2 linked regions of the Spirosoma rhododendri genome follow. The protein of the gene in region 2 interacts with the protein of the main gene of each other region in a pairwise test. Links are inferred from orthologs where the notes say so. Each region holds a gene or a part of one and is shown on either strand. Other genes may lie near its edges.

The links.
Region 1: the proteins of odhB (region 2) and lpdA interact in binary tests that used the Escherichia coli proteins (3 or more experiments, as listed by UniProt). The link is inferred for Spirosoma rhododendri from one-to-one orthologs.

What each region holds. Positions count from the first base shown.
Region 1 is NZ_CP051677.1:2,554,511-2,562,524, forward strand. Bases 3,187-6,168 are described here. They hold lpdA (dihydrolipoyl dehydrogenase), read right to left. Parts: upstream 5,387-6,168; coding sequence 3,986-5,386; downstream 3,187-3,985. Other genes in these bases: HH216_RS10710 (M28 family peptidase), read right to left, coding at 3,187-3,491; HH216_RS10715 (DUF2442 domain-containing protein), read right to left, coding at 3,622-3,873; HH216_RS10725 (hypothetical protein), read left to right, coding at 5,617-6,168. Also shown: HH216_RS10695 (M24 family metallopeptidase), read left to right, coding at 1-938; HH216_RS10700 (hypothetical protein), read left to right, coding at 1,064-1,645; HH216_RS10705 (hypothetical protein), read right to left, coding at 1,712-1,897; more of HH216_RS10710, read right to left, coding at 2,127-3,186; more of HH216_RS10725, read left to right, coding at 6,169-6,186; HH216_RS10730 (amidophosphoribosyltransferase), read left to right, coding at 6,388-8,014. UniProt on the Escherichia coli protein: Lipoamide dehydrogenase is a component of the glycine cleavage system as well as of the alpha-ketoacid dehydrogenase complexes.
Region 2 is NZ_CP051677.1:281,103-289,084, forward strand. Bases 2,814-5,763 are described here. They hold odhB (2-oxoglutarate dehydrogenase complex dihydrolipoyllysine-residue succinyltransferase), read right to left. Parts: upstream 5,118-5,763; coding sequence 3,510-5,117; downstream 2,814-3,509. Other genes in these bases: HH216_RS01135 (alpha/beta fold hydrolase), read right to left, coding at 2,814-3,375; HH216_RS01145 (2-oxoglutarate dehydrogenase E1 component), read right to left, coding at 5,209-5,763. Also shown: HH216_RS01115 (low molecular weight protein-tyrosine-phosphatase), read left to right, coding at 1-134; gpmI (2,3-bisphosphoglycerate-independent phosphoglycerate mutase), read left to right, coding at 220-1,797; HH216_RS01125 (element excision factor XisH family protein), read left to right, coding at 1,833-2,219; HH216_RS26835 (XisI protein), read left to right, coding at 2,207-2,539; more of HH216_RS01135, read right to left, coding at 2,608-2,813; more of HH216_RS01145, read right to left, coding at 5,764-7,982. UniProt on the Escherichia coli protein: E2 component of the 2-oxoglutarate dehydrogenase (OGDH) complex which catalyzes the second step in the conversion of 2-oxoglutarate to succinyl-CoA and CO(2).

The DNA of each region.
Region 1 (8,014 bases), 2.3 Mb from region 2 along the record:
AACCCAAAAAGATCGGGCTGAACATGTCGACCAATTACGCCCACGCCGACGGGCTGTCGAACACAGAGCACGACGAATTTTTGCAGAAGCTACCGGCGGAGTATCGGTCGCGGGTGGTGTCGGCGGAAAAGGTGGCGGTGGGCTGGCTCGAAACCCGCACGGCGAAAGAAATGGCGATATACCCGCTGATCTGCCGACTGTCGCACGAGATGATTCAGGAAGGGTTTTCGGAACAGGTTATTCAGCCCGGCATCACAACGACTGACGACGTAGTGTGGTGGTTTCGGCAGCGCATCACCAACCTCGGCCTCGATACCTGGTTTCACCCCACCGTCGACGTGCAGCGCGCCGATGATAAAGAATTTGAACACCTGCGTACATTCTCGAAGCGACCCGACAAGCAGATCATCATGCCCGGTGACCTGATTCACGTCGATTTTGGCATTACGTATCTGCGACTGAACACCGATCAGCAACAGCACGCGTACATCCTGCGCCCCGGCGAAACCGATGTGCCGGAGTCCATCAAAGCTGCATTTAAGCAAGGCAATCGCCTACAGGACATTCTGACTGAGCAATTCAAGGCGGGCCGGACGGGCAATCAGATGCTGCTGGCGGCCCTGGAGCAATCCAAAAAAGAAGGAATTACGGGTACGATTTACACGCACCCCATTGGCGTTCACGGTCATGCCGCCGGTCCGACGATTGGCTTGTGGGATCAGCAGAAGGGCGTTCCCGGTTCCGGCGATTACCCGCTGATGGCAAACACGGCCTATTCGATTGAGCTAAACGCGGCCGTCGAGATTCCCGAGTGGAAGAAAATCGTCCGGATTATGCTGGAAGAAGACGGCTTCTATGATGGGCAGACGTTCCGCTATATTGACGGTCGCCAAACGGAGATTTACACGATTCCGCGTAAGCTGGGGTATGTGAAATAGAGCGACGTATGCAAATATTAAAAATACAACATACGTTCAATAAATATCCAGCGAATGGTTTGGTTTTTCGCAGTACGTTTGAGGTTTCCAGATAATCAATTCTCTATCACACTCCTCAAAACAGTATGCGTATCAATTATTTCCTCGCCATCATCGCTCTGTTCACACTGACCCTGGCTGGCTGTTCCAAATCCGACGATAATGTCAGCCCAGCCACAACATCCAGCCCCGCTGATCTGCTCGTGCGTACGTGGGTTTTTAACGATGTTAGCGTTCAGACGGATGCTAAAAAGTATAAGATACCCGCTGTACTACCAACGGGAGGAGGATTATTCGGTGATGAGAACGTCTTGGTATTCAAGAAAGATGGTACGTTCACGGCTATGGTCAATAAAGTTCCCAAGACCGGCAAATGGGCTTTGCAGGATAAAAAACTGACGTTGACTGATCTTTTCAAAGGGGAGACAACTTGGACTGTGAATACGCTGTCAGCAAATGATTTGGCTTTCTCTACCATCGCAGTCGATCTGCGAAAAGGTAAGAGTATAAACGATAGCAAGGCTTATTCAGCAGAGGAAGGATGGGCTGGCGAAATGAGTTTGCTTTTATTGACTATGCTCGACAAAAACTACGGTGGAACGATTGACTTCAGCAAAGAACCTGAACCTAAGAGTGTTCAGTTGCTGGTGAACGGTAAGGCGAAATAAGAAGCCGTTACCGTACCCGGTAACGATACAGGGAATCGGCCCTGACGATACAAAGCCCTTGTATCGTCAGGGCCGATTCGGTAAAAGTTGAATGCGAATCAGTCGCTTCCCGGCATCATTTGGCTGGCTAACGCTGACACTGTCGATGTACATACCCGGCTGTGCTACCCGTTGCCGAACCACGGCATTGCTCACAATTTTGCTGTTGATAATGTACGTTGCCTCGCTGTCGGAATAGTCGAACAACCGCACCCTGCACCGATTGATTGCCCGTACCGCTGGGACTAACGTGATCGTAGATTTCCCGGCTGGCAGGTTTGATCTGATTGTAAGTCGGCAGCGATACGGTTCTTGGCCGGTTCTGAGCCTGAGAAACGAATCCGGCTAATAGCAGCAGGCTTAGCAGTATGATACGCATGATGCAAGTAGTAGTACAGTCGACAGACCCGCAGCAACCGAATAGCGTTGCAACGACGGATTATTACAGGCCGTATTGATCGAGTAAGTACGTCAGTGCGGCCATCGACGCAGCGCCCAGTTCTAACTCCCGCTGACTAACCGCTTCGAACCGGTCGACGGGCGTATGGTGATAGTCGAAATACCGCTGCGAATCGGGTTTGAAGCCGAATAGTACCGTGCCCGTCTGGGCGAGCGGGCCAATGTCGGCCCCACCGCTGCCGGGACCAATGTCGGTCAGACCGTAGGGAGCGAGCAGCGGTGCCCAGCGCATAGCTTTAGCTCGCTCTTCGGGTTTGCCGACGATGCCGAAGCCACGTGGCGTGAACCCACCCTCGTCGGACTCGATAGCCGCGATGGTTTTTTCGTTGTTCTGCTTCGCCAGATCGGCGTATTTGATGCCCCCGCGCAGGCCGTTTTCTTCGTTCATAAACATCACCGCACGCAGCGTCCGCTTGGGTTTGATACCCAGCGCCTTCATAATCCGCAACACCTCGATCGATTGTACACAGCCCGATCCGTCGTCGTGCGCCCCTTCGGCTAGGTCCCACGAATCGAGGTGACCACCGATCACGATAATCTCGTCGGGCTTCTCGCTGCCTTTGATTTCGCCAACCACGTTGTATGACTTCGCGTCGGGCAGCGTTTCGCAATTCTGTTTGAAATAGAACGTCAGCGACGGATTTTCGGTCAGTGACTTACTGAGCAAATCAGCCCCGTTGGTACTGATAGCTGCCGTTGGAATCAGCGGGACGCCGGTGCCGTAGCGCGTTCCGCCCGTATGTGGCTGATCGTCGTGCCGGTTGCTCATCGACCGGACAATCGCGCCCACCGCTCCGAGTTTGGCCGCTTCAGTTGCCCCGTTGGCCCGCTGATCGACCGCCCCGCCGTATGCGTCGAACGTATTGAGTTTGGTCGGGTCCATCGGTCGGTTGAAGAACACGATTTTACCCTTCACCTTTTCGGTGCCCAAGGCCCGCAGTTCAGGAAACGACTTTACCTCGATTACCTGCGCTTCGACACCCTTCGGATTTGTCGCTACCGACCCGCCGAGTGCCGCAATCGGCACTGTTGTTTTCTTACTGCCGCTGTGGATATACGCTTCTTCTTTAGCGCCCCGCACCCAGTGCGGTACCATCACTTCCTGCAAAAACACCCGGTCGAAGCCCTGCTGCTCCATCACCTGCTTTGTCCAGTCGACCGCTTTTTGCGCCCCCTCCGACCCGCTGAGCCGTGGCCCAATCTGCTTAGTCAAGTGCCGCAGCCACTCGTATGATTTCCCGTTTGCGAGGGCTTCGTTGTAAATCCGTCGGATCGCGACCGAGTCCGAATTTTGCGCCAGCACCGAGCTAGCGAGCAGCGAAAGCAGCAGCGTAGTAATTTTTTTCATGGTTGGGGTTGTATTCGTGAACCGGTAAGATACAGAAACCCCAATTTACTTACACAGTATTGGTCAACACAACAACGCCCGGCTACTGCTACAGTGACCGGGCGTTGTTGTGTTATCTGCGGTTAGCAGTCTATTTCTCTTTGTGTTTAATGGCCGTGCTGATGTGCCATAGTGTGTCGGCACTCAAATCAACTTCTCCGTCGAGCCATTCCACGTAATATTCTTTATTGGCAACGGTGTTGAATAGGGTCGGATTATGCAGGCTTTCAAACGCTTCGGTCTGTAAAAAAGGGTTGATGTCCGCCACTTTCGTTTCACCGGTTCCAAACGTCAACGCGAGTTTGTAGTCAGGTAGGGGAGTGACTTGAGTAAGTAAGTGCATCAAGGCTAGTGTAAAGTGAGCGAAACGAATTGATTATTGTACACAAAAAGACGCCCGGCTACTCTCTCAGCAGCCGGGCGTCTTTCTTATCACCTCTTTCTTCTAGAAGAGCTTACATATTGATCGCCCGGTTGTCGGTGGCAGCAAGGCAGGCTTCTTTGAAGGCTTCGGTGTAGGTCGGGTGGGCGTGCGACATACGTGAGACGTCTTCAGCCGATGCCCGGAACTCCATCGCGACGACCGCTTCGGCGATCATATCGGCGGCACGGGGCCCGATGATGTGAACGCCCAGAATTTCGTCGGTTTCTTTGTGAGCCAGTACTTTCGCCAGGCCGTCGATGTCCATACTGGCGCGGGCGCGGCCCAGTGCTTTGAACGGAAACGAACCCGTCTTGTACGGAATGCCCTGCTGCTTCACTTCCTCTTCCGTGTACCCAACGGCCGCTACTTCCGGCCAGGTGTAGACGACGTTCGGAATAAGCCGGTAGTGAATATGCGGCTTCTGCCCGACAATCGTTTCGGCGATGTATGTACCTTCTTCTTCGGCTTTGTGGGCCAGCATGGCTCCCCGGATCACGTCGCCAAGCGCGTAAATGTGTGGGACGCTGGTGCGGAGGTTGCTGTCGACTTCGATTTTACCGCGCTCGTCGGCTTTTAGGCCAGCCGCTTCGAGGTTCAGTCCGTCGGTGTAGGGGCGACGGCCGACCGATACCAGGCAATAGTCGCCGGTGAGGGTGATCGATTTGCCATCGGGCGTGTCGACGTTGACGACGACCTCATCGCCCGTGTTTTCAACCTTCGTGACTTTGTGCTTGAAATAGAAATCAGCACCGAGTTTTTTGACGGCCCGCTGCAACTCCTTACCCATCGTCTTGTCCATCGTCGGGATCATCGAATCGGCAAACTCGATGAATGAGACTTTGGCACCTAGCCGGGCGTAGACAGAACCCAGTTCGGCACCGATAACGCCCGCGCCGATCACGATCATGTGCTTCGGAATTTCGGGCAGGTTCAGGGCTTCGGTCGAGGTGATGACCCGCGTTTTATCAATCGGCATCGACGGGAACGACATCGGCTTCGAGCCGGTGGCAATCACGATGTTCTTACCCGTGATCGTCTGCTCCGAACCGTCGTCTTTCGTAATTTTTACCGTGTTTGCATCGACAAACGAGCCGAGGCCGTGCAGTTCGTCGATTTTGTTTTTCTTCATCAGGAAGGTAATGCCCTTCGTGGTCTGGTCGACGACCGTATTCTTGCGGTCGATCATCTGACCCAGATCGACCTGCAAATCAGCTACTTTGATGCCGTGTTCGGCAAAGGTATGGGCCGCGTTGTAAAAATGCTCCGATGAGTCGAGCAGGGCTTTCGACGGAATACAGCCCACGTTCAGGCAGGTGCCGCCGAGTGTCGCATATTTTTCAATAACAGCGGTTTTCAACCCAAGCTGCGCGCAGCGGATAGCCCCTGTGTAGCCCCCCGGTCCGGAGCCGATAAAAATTACGTCGTAGTCCATGATATGTATTGGGAATGTAGTTTAAGGTCTAAAGTATAACGTTTAAGGTTGTTCCTCGCCCGAATCTAACGGCCACAGAACGTTAAACCTTACCCCTTAAACCTTGAACACGCTGTTAGCATTGCGAGTGCAAATTTGGTTCAGAATTCGATTGCCCAAACCGATTTCTGGAAAATCGTGTTGCAGAGTCGGCGGGGGGCTTCGTTTCGGGCATCCCGACCACCGTATCTATGCGTCTTTCGATTGGTTTTGTTGCCCTTTTTGCGCTGACTATCAGCAGTTGTTCCGATCCGGCGAAGTCCGACCAACCCCCGGTTTATTTCGATGTGCTGGGGTACGTCCGCCAGCAGATTGCGGGGCTATCGGCGCAGAAGCCGCTGGTCAACAAAGACGCCACGATCAACAAAGAGCACAGCCATCACTCGACCCGCGACATCGACTGGGCGCGTGAACTCGACCTGTTTACCCAGGCCGACATCAACAAACCCGCCCTTCGCAGCAGCTATCGGATCACCCGCCCCGACTCGCTGACGTACCAATACACGCTCAAACCGACCGAAGAACGGCTGACGGTGCGTTCGCTGACTGTCCGGCTCGATGCTGCTACTCGCCAGCCCCGGCAGATCGACGCCGTGCTGAAAACCAGTAATGCGCTGTATTCATCGGAGCGGCACCTGACGCTCGACAGCGGTCCCGCCAGTGAAAAAACGTGGCGTGTGCAGCACTACAAACTCGCTGGTTATCAGAAGCTTTCGTACTTCGATCAGAATACGTTTCAGGTGGAAGGCCGGTTGCAGTAAGCCACTGGCAATCGGTTGGCAAGGCAATTGCACTGGAGAAGACAGACCGTAAAATCATTTTTTTGGGCGGTTGGCTCCCCATCTTTTTTCTATCTTTGTTCACCTAGCCGCTGAACGAAAGCCGTTCGGAGGCCGTTGTTTTTTCATCAACCTGACAATCAGCCGTTCCGGCAATTTTGTGTTGCAGCAACGGTTCCAGCTATGAGCGACGCCATCAAACATGAGTGCGGTATTGCCCTTATCCGGCTCCGTAAACCGTATCAGTATTACATCGACAAATACGGCACGGCCCTCTACGGAGCCAACAAGCTGTATCTGCTGATGGAAAAACAGGTGAACCGGGGGCAGGATGGTGCCGGTATCGCTAACATCAAGATCGACGTGCCGCCCGGCAGTCGCTACATCAGCCGGTATCGCTCCGTCGATCAGCGTCCGGTGACCGACATCTTCGAGAAGGTCAATAAGAAATTCAGCAAGGCACTTAAGGGTAACAAAGACAAGGCGAAAGACGCCCAGTGGCTTCAGCAGAACGTCGCCTTCACCGGCGAGGTCTGGATGGGCCACCTGCGCTACGGTACCCATGGCTCCAACGAGATTGAAAACTGCCATCCGATGCTGCGGCAAAGCAACTGGCGCAGCCGGAACCTGGTCGTAGCGGGCAATTTCAACATGACCAACGTTGAGAAGTTGTTCGACAAACTGGTGTCGCTGGGGCAGCACCCCAAAGACAAGGTCGACACGGTGACGGTGATGGAGAAGATCGGCCATTTCCTCGATGAAGAGAATCAGCGCGTATTCGACCGCTTTAAGGGCATCTACGAAAACCCCGAGCTGTCGGACATCATCGAAGACAACATCGACATGCAGCGGGTACTGCACCGCTCGTGCCGCGATTTCGACGGGGGTTACGCGATGGTCGGTATGACGGGCTACGGTGCATCGTTCGTTGCCCGTGATCCGGCTGGCATTCGCCCGGCGTATTACTATGCCGACGATGAAGTCGTGGTAGTTGCGTCGGAAAAGCCCGCCATCAAGACGGCGTTCAACGCTGAGTATAGTCAGATTAAAGAAGTGCAGCCCGGCCACGCGCTGATCATTGATAAGCACGGCGAATACAACGAGCTACAGTTTGTAGAGCCCACGGAAAAGCGGTCGTGCAGCTTCGAGCGGATTTACTTCTCCCGCGCCACCGATCCCGATATTTATAACGAGCGCAAAACGCTGGGTAAACTGCTCATTCCGCAGATCCTGAAAGAGGTCGATTATGACCTTGAAAACACTGTCTTCTCATACATTCCGAATACGGCTGAAACCGCGTTTTTCGGTATGGTCGAGGGCCTGGAAGAGTACTTGTACAAGCAGCGGAAGAAAGCGATTATGGACGGCATCCTGTTTGAGGAAGAACTCGACAAGGTGCTGGCGTTCCGGCCGCGGATTGAAAAGCTCGTGTCGAAAGATGTGAAGATGCGGACGTTTATTACCGACGATTCACAGCGCGACGAAATGGTGTCGCACGTATACGACACAACGTTTGAGGTGATCCGCAAAGGCATCGATAATGTGGTGGTGGTCGATGATTCGATCGTGCGCGGCACGACGCTGGAGAAGAGTATCCTGCGAATGCTCGACCGGCTCGGCCCAAAGAAGATCATCATCGTATCATCGGCTCCGCAGATTCGTTTCCCCGACTGCTACGGCATCGACATGTCGAAGTTCAAGGAGTTCGTTGGGTTCCGGGCGGCTCTTGAACTGATTCGCGAGCGGGGTATGGAAAACCTGATCGACGAAGTGTACGCGCAAAGCGTAGCCGCTATCGAATCGGGGAACG
Region 2 (7,982 bases):
AATTCGATCCGGCTGTCAGCGATCAGCCCAGCGTTCCCGATCCCTATTACGAAGGCCCCGACGCGTTCGAAGACGTCTACCAGATCGTCGAGCGGTGCTGCAAACAGTTACTAGCGTACTTGACAAAAGATTGAATGATGGAGTGATTGAATGATTGACCAGGCTGGCGCACCAATCATTCAATCACTCCATCACTCTATCATTCAATCATTGACCAACATGAACAAAAAAGTCATTCTGATTATTCTCGACGGCTGGGGGATTCCGATCAACCCGGCGGTGTCGGCCATCGAAGCGGCTCATACGCCCTTCATCAACTCGCTCTACGGTAAATACCCGCACAGCACGCTTGAAGCGTCCGGACTGGCGGTTGGCTTACCAGTTGGGCAGATGGGCAACTCCGAAGTTGGTCACATGAACCTCGGTGCGGGTCGCATCGTGTATCAGGACCTGGTAAAAATCAACAAAGCCGTCGACGAGCACACGCTTGATAATGAGCCGATTCTGGTCGACGCACTCAACTTCGCCAAAGCCAACGGCAAAAAAGTACACTTCATCGGGCTGGTGTCTGACGGGGGTGTTCACGCCCATACCGACCACCTGAAAGGGCTACTGTCGATTGCGCACGCGCATCAGCTGACCGACGTATTCGTTCACGCCTTCACCGACGGCCGCGACACCGACCCCAAAGGCGGTGTTGACTACATCTCGGACTTACAGCAGCACATGGCCCAGACCACCGGTCAGATCGCCAGCGTGGTTGGACGCTACTACGCGATGGACCGCGACAATCGCTGGGAACGGGTAAAAGTGGCGTATGACGCGATGGTGAAGGGCATCGGTCAGCCTATTTCGCCGGACGGCGTCATCAGTGCGCTACAGGCTTCGTACGACGCCGACGTAACCGACGAATTCATCAAGCCGCTGATCGTATCACAGCCGACCGGTTCGCCCGTGGCCGTAATCGAGGAGGGTGACGTAGTGCTGTGCTTCAACTTCCGCACCGACCGGGGCCGCGAAATTACGCAGGCCCTGACGCAGAAAGATTTTCCGGACCAGGGCATGCACAAGCTGGACCTGAACTACATCACAATGACCAAATACGACGACGAATTTGTGGGCGTAAAGGTCATTTTCGAGAAAGACAACCTGGAAAATACGCTGGGCGAGGTATTGGCCGGAGCGGGTAAAACGCAGATTCGCATTGCCGAAACGGAGAAATACCCGCACGTAACGTTCTTCTTTTCGGGCGGCCGCGAAGAGCCGTTTACGGGTGAGAAACGCCTGTTGGCTCCGTCGCCGAAAGAGATGACCGTCGTTAATGAGCAGGGCGAACAGGTAGTAATTCCCATCAAAACCTACGATCAGAAACCCGAGATGTCGGCCTTCGACATCCGCGACAAGATTATTCCCGAGCTGGAAAACGCAGAAACGGATTTCGTTTGCCTGAACTTCGCCAATACGGATATGGTGGGCCATACGGGTGTGTTTGAGGCCGTTGTGAAGGCCGCCGAAACTGCCGATGCCTGCGCGAAAGCCGTTACGGAAGCTGCGTTAGCCCACGGCTATACCACGATCATCATCGCTGACCACGGTAACGCCGAGTTTATGCTCAACGAAGACGGGTCGCCCAACACCGCCCACACGACCAACCTCGTGCCGTGCATCCTGGTCGACAACGACTACCACCCCGCCCTGAACGATGGTAAACTCGCCGATATCGCCCCCACGGTGCTGCAACTGCTCGGCGTACCGCAACCACCGATCATGACGGGCGTGAGCCTGATCAAAGGATAGTCATGTCCGCGCGGGATCTCTATCATAGCTTAGTCGTGAAAGCCTTGGAAAAAGATGGTTGGCGGATTACCGATGACCCGCTTTATCTGAAGTTTGGTGACCGAAAACTTTATGTTGACTTAGGCGCGCAGAATGATACGATTGGAGCCGAACGCGAGGACTATAAGATTGCGGTTGAAATCAAAAGTTTCCTGAGCGTATCGCCCGTTGCTGATATGGAAAGTGCCGCAGGCCAGTATGCGTTGTATAAACGTATACTGGCCCTACAACAGCCTGACCGACCGATATACTTGGCCATACCGCAGCGTGCTTACGTGAATCTATTTCAGAACGAATTCGGTGAACTGGTACGGGATACATTCTCTATCAGTTTACTTATTTTTGATGAAGAAGACGAAACGATTATTCAATGGATACCGTGAGCCACTACCGTCAGTTAATCCGCCATCAGTTGACTGAGTATGCGTCGTATTCAGTTGGTCAGCCGGTACGGGACGACGTCGTATTCGATTCAGACCGTGATCGATACATGCTAGTCAGTATGGGATGGGATGGATTAAAACACATTGTTCAGCCCATCATTCGAATTGACATAATCGATGAAAAAGTCTGGGTGCAGGAAGATAACACAGATCGGTCGGTTACAGACGCACTCGTTGCAGCGGGAATACCAAAACAGGCTATCGTGCTAGGCTTCCACCCGGAACATCTCCGCCAGCATACAGGCTACGCAGTTTCTTAAGCTACCCAAAAAACGACAAACCCCGGTCAGATGGCCGGGGTTTGTTTTTTCAACGCTTCGGATAACTCTTACTTCACGCTGTCGGCGGCTTCTTTTACTACCTTGAGCACTTCGGCTGGCTTCGATACCATCGGTACGTGGCTGGCGCTGATTTCAGTGGTTTTTGCATTACCCCGTTTCGCCATCATCCGCTCCAGATCAGGGTTGATAGCACCGTCTTTGGTAGCCACGATGTACCAGCTTGGTTTCTGCTTCCAGGCTACGTTGCTGGCTTCGGCCTTGAACACAGATTCCGAAGCGGGTGGCTGCGTCGCGAAAATCAACTCCTGCTCGGCCTTGCTTACGTCGCCCGCGAATGCCTGCATAACACCTTCTTTCGACAGGGTAAGAAAGCCATCAGCCGGTTTCAGGAACGTTCCCAGTTTCGTGGCCGCAGCCTTCGCGCTAAGCGATGGAATTGTTTCCCCGTTGTCGGGCATCAGGGCCGCTACGTAGACCAGCGCCTTCACTTTCGGGTCGTTGCCCGCTTCGGAAATCACGAAGCCACCCCACGAATGACCAACCAGTACAACGTCGCCTTCAGCCCGCGCAATGGCCCGCTTCGTCGCAGCCACGTCGTCTTCCAGCGATGTCGTTGGGTTCTGCACGGAGATAACCGGATAGCCACTGGCGAGCAAGGGCGCGATTACTTTACTCCACGACGAGCCATCGGCCCATAATCCGTGTACAAAAACAACGGTCGGTTTTCCATTGGCAGTACGAGCCGGAGCCTGACCATTCGCCCATGCGAAAGACAGCAGTGTCAGGGCTAGCGAAACAAAAATCTTCTTGTTCATAGGTTTTAACTGCGAGTGTGTTTGTCACTAATTCCACAGCTAAATACCAGGTTTAGAACGGCGTATTTTTTACCATTTGTTAAAAACAAAAAAGCGTCTGACTTAGACGCTTTTTTGTACGGGTAATTATTGTCTTACATCTCCAGCAGCAGCCGGGCGGGATCTTCGAGGATCTGCTTGACTCGCACCAGGAAGCTAACCGACTCTTTACCGTCGATGATGCGGTGATCGTACGACAGGGCCAGGTACATAATCGGCCGAACAACGATCTCACCGTTCACCACCACTGGCCGCTCAACGATGTTGTGCATACCGAGAATTGCCGACTGTGGCGCGTTGATAATCGGCGTCGACAGCATCGACCCGAATGTACCACCGTTGGTGATTGTAAACGTACCACCAGTCATCTGATCGATGGTCAGTTTGTTGTCGCGGGCCAGACCAGCCAACCGGACAATTTCCTTTTCGATGCCGGCAAAGCTCATCTGCTCAGCGTTCCGAATGACCGGAACAACCAGTCCCCGTTCCGTCGAAACGGCGATGGAGATATCACAGAAATCGTTGAACACGATGTTGTCGCCGTCGATCTGGGCGTTCACCGCCGGGAAATCTTTCAGCGCGGCACAAACGGCTTTAGCGAAGAACGACATGAAGCCAAGCCCAACGCCATGCTTCTCTTTGAACTTGTCTTTGTACTTGTTGCGCAGATCCATCACCGGCTTCATGTCGACCTCGTTGAAGGTCGTCAGCATGGCCGTTTCGTTTTTCACCGACACCAGTCGGCGGGCGATGGTCCGACGCAGCGACGTCATCCGCTCGGTGCGCTGATTACGCGATCCGGCCGGGGCTGGTGCCGCCTGCGGGGCGGGGGCAGCTGGTTTAGCTGGTGCTGCGGGCTTGGCAGCAGGGGCTTCAGCAGGTGCAGGCGATGCTTTCATCGCATCTTCTTTGGTGATGCGTCCGCCAACGCCACTACCCTGAACGGCCTGTGCTGTTACGCCTTTCTCGTCCAGAATCTTGGCCGCTGCTGGCGACGGATGGTTGGCCGCGTAGCCATTTTGTCCGTTCGATGCAGCCTGCTGCGCCGGTTCGGCCGCTGGGCGACCAGGTTCAGGCGACGGTGCCGCAGCGGGTTTGGCCGCACCAGCACTCGTTTCAATTTTAGCAATCAAGGCACCGATGGGCAATGTAGCACCGGCTTCAGCCACGATACGGAGCGTACCGGCCGCTTCAGCGGGTAATTCAAAGGTGGCTTTATCGGATTCCAGTTCGCACAGCACTTCGTCCAGCGCGACCTGATCGCCGTCTTTCTTGCTCCACGACGCGATGGTCACTTCCGTAACCGACTCACCAACAGCGGGAACTTTCATTTCGATTACCTGACCTGCCGACGAAGCAGCGGGAGCAGCTTCTGCCGCCGGGGCCGGAGCAGCCTCCGCTTTGGGAGCTGGAGCAGGCTCTTCTTTCTGGGCGGCCGGTGCTGCGGGGGCAGCGGCTGGTGCGCTGCCGTTGCCGTCGATGCTGCAAATGCTGGCACCAATAGGCAACACATCGCCTTCCTGCGCCAGAATGTGCAGTACGCCATCGGCTTCAGCATTCAGTTCGAAGGTGGCTTTGTCAGATTCTAATCCGCAAATCACTTCGTCCATCTTCACCGTGTCGCCTTCTTTTTTGTACCAGGTACCAACGGTTACTTCGGTAATCGATTCCCCAACGGGGGGGATTTTCATCTCAACGGCCATTATTTCCGGGTTTGTAGTTTGTGGTATGTAGTTCATGGTTTGTGCTGCCGGGAGGCAACTTAAACCCTTAAACGAAAAACCTCAAACTCATTTATTCAAATGCACGCCGAACGATATCGGCCTGTTCCTGACTGTGTACTTTCGGATACCCACTGGCGGGTGATGCCGACGCTTTCCGGCCAATGATCGGAAGGACCATGCCTACACGAAGCAGGTAGGTCCAGTAACCCATATTTTCAGGTTCTTCCTGTACCCAGAATACCTGCGCGTCGGTGTATTTTGCCAGTTCAGCGTCGATCTGCGTTTTAGGCAGCGGAGCTAGTTGCTCCAGCCGGATGATCGCTACATCGTCGCGCTGATCGGCCTGCTGCTTTTCGAGCAGATCGTAGTACACCTTACCCGTGCAAAGCAGCACCCGCTTCACCTTCTTGGCATCGACGTAGCTGTCGCCCAGCACTTCCTGGAATGAACCGTTGGTTAGGTCTTCCAATGGCGAAACCACTTTCGGGTGGCGCAGCAGCGACTTCGGCGACATAATCACCAGTGGCTTACGGAACGCCCACGTCAGTTGCCGACGCATGACGTGGAACAGGTTGGCCGGGGTCGTGATGTTGGCCACGACCATGTTGTATTCCGCGTACAGTTGCAGATACCGCTCCGGGCGGGCGTTGGAGTGCTCCGGTCCCTGCCCTTCGTAGCCGTGCGGCAACAGCATGGTCAGACCATTCTGAATACCCCATTTCGACTCAGCGGCCGAAATAAACTGGTCGATGATGATCTGCGCGCCGTTCGAGAAATCGCCGAACTGAGCTTCCCAGATCACCAGCGCGTGGGGGTTAGCCATCGCGTAACCGTATTCAAAACCCAGCACGCCGTATTCCGACAGCAGCGAGTTGTAAATCTGTAGCTTCGTCTGTCCCTCGGCGATATGGTCGAGCGACGAGTATGTTTCGTTTGTTTCGGCGTCGTGCAGTACGGCGTGGCGGTGCGAGAACGTCCCCCTCTGCACATCCTGCCCGCTCAGACGGACCGGCTTGTTTTCCAGCAGCAGCGACCCATAGGCAAGCAGTTCGGCCGTACCCCAGTTTACCATCTTGCTGTCGGTCAGCATGGCCTGCCGGTCTTTCAGCAGCTTGTCGATCTGCTTCAGCGGCTTGAATCCTTGCGGCACCGATGTCAGGGCTTTGCCGATGGTTTCGAGCGTTTCGGCAGGTACGCCCGTCTCCGGCGACTTCTCAAAGTCTTCGGGTTCGGAGTAGCGCAGTTCGGCCCAGTCGAGGTCGAGCCGCAGCGGTTTGTACGGAATCTCGGCTTTCTGCTTCACCTTGTCGAGCCGCTCCTGAAGCTGCTTCTTGAACTCGGTGTCCATACCCTTCGCCAGTTCGGCATCCACATCGCCACGCTCGATCAGTGTTTTGTTGTAGAGTTCGCGGGGGTTGTCGTGCTTGTCGATGATGCCGTACATCGTCGGCTGCGTGAACTTCGGCTCGTCGGACTCATTGTGTCCGTAGCGTCGGTAGCAGACCATGTCGATAAACACGTCACGCTTGAATTTCTCGCGGAATTCAACGGCCAGTTTGGCGCAGAAAATTACCGCTTCCGGATCGTCGCCGTTGACGTGAAAAATCGGTGCATCGATGATTTTGGCAACGTCCGAGCAGTAGATCGACGAACGGGCGTCGTCGAAGTCAGTGGTGAAGCCAACCTGGTTGTTTATAACGAAGTGAACTGTACCGCCGGTTGTGTAGCCGGGCAGTTTGGCCATCTGCGTCACTTCATAGACGATACCCTGCCCCGCCACGGCTGCGTCGCCGTGAATCAGAATTGGCATAATCCGGGTGAAGTCGCCGTTGTATTCTTCATCGGCCTGCGCCCGCACGAAGCCCTCAACCACCGGGTCGACGGTTTCCAGGTGCGACGGGTTAGGGGCCAGTTTCACGCTAATCTCCTTACCGGCCGGGGTATGCAGCAGACTCGAATAGCCGAGGTGATATTTTACATCGCCATCGCCGTACGCGTGCTGCGGAACGTTACCTTCAAAGCCGTCGAAGATAGCTTCGTAGGACTTACCCATGATGTTCGACAGCACGTTGAGCCGTCCCCGGTGTGCCATCCCGATCATCACTTCTTCGACACCCAGTTCGGCCGCCTGACTGATGATCGTATCGAGCGCGGGAATGGTCGACTCACCGCCTTCGAGCGAGAATCGCTTCTGCCCTAGGTATTTCGTGGCCAGGAAGTTTTCGAAAACGGTGGCTTCGTTCAGCTTTTCCAGGATGCGCTTTTTCTCATCGAGCGACGGGCTGAACTCCAGCGCTTCTTTCTCGATCTTGTTACGCAGCCAGTTTTTCACGTCCATCTCGCGGATGTACATGTACTCGAAACCGATGTTGCCCGCGTAAATCTTACGCAGCGATTCCATGATCGTGCGAAGCGTGGCGGGTCCGATACCAAGCAGCTTACCCGACTCAAATACGGTGTCGAGGTCGGCGTCCGACAGGGCGTAGTCGGGCAGGTCGACGCGGGGCTGCCGGTCTTTGCGCTCTTTCAGCGGGTTTGTTTTTGCCAGCAGGTGCCCCCGCGAGCGGTAGGCTTTGATCAGACTAGCCACTGATACCTCTTTCTCGGCGTGGGTCGCATCGACGGGTTTTGCCGCTGTTGCCGCGCCGTTCGAGGCAACGCCATTGACGGCGGCACCGTTGGTTTTTCCGTTCCCGTTGGGTTTATCGGTGTAGGTCGAAGAGAAGTCGAATCCCTTGAAAAACTGTTGCCAGCTTTCATCGACCGACTGAGGGTCTTTTTTGTAAGACTGATATAGCTGATCGATATAGGCTACATCAGAATTGGCGATATATGAGTACTGAT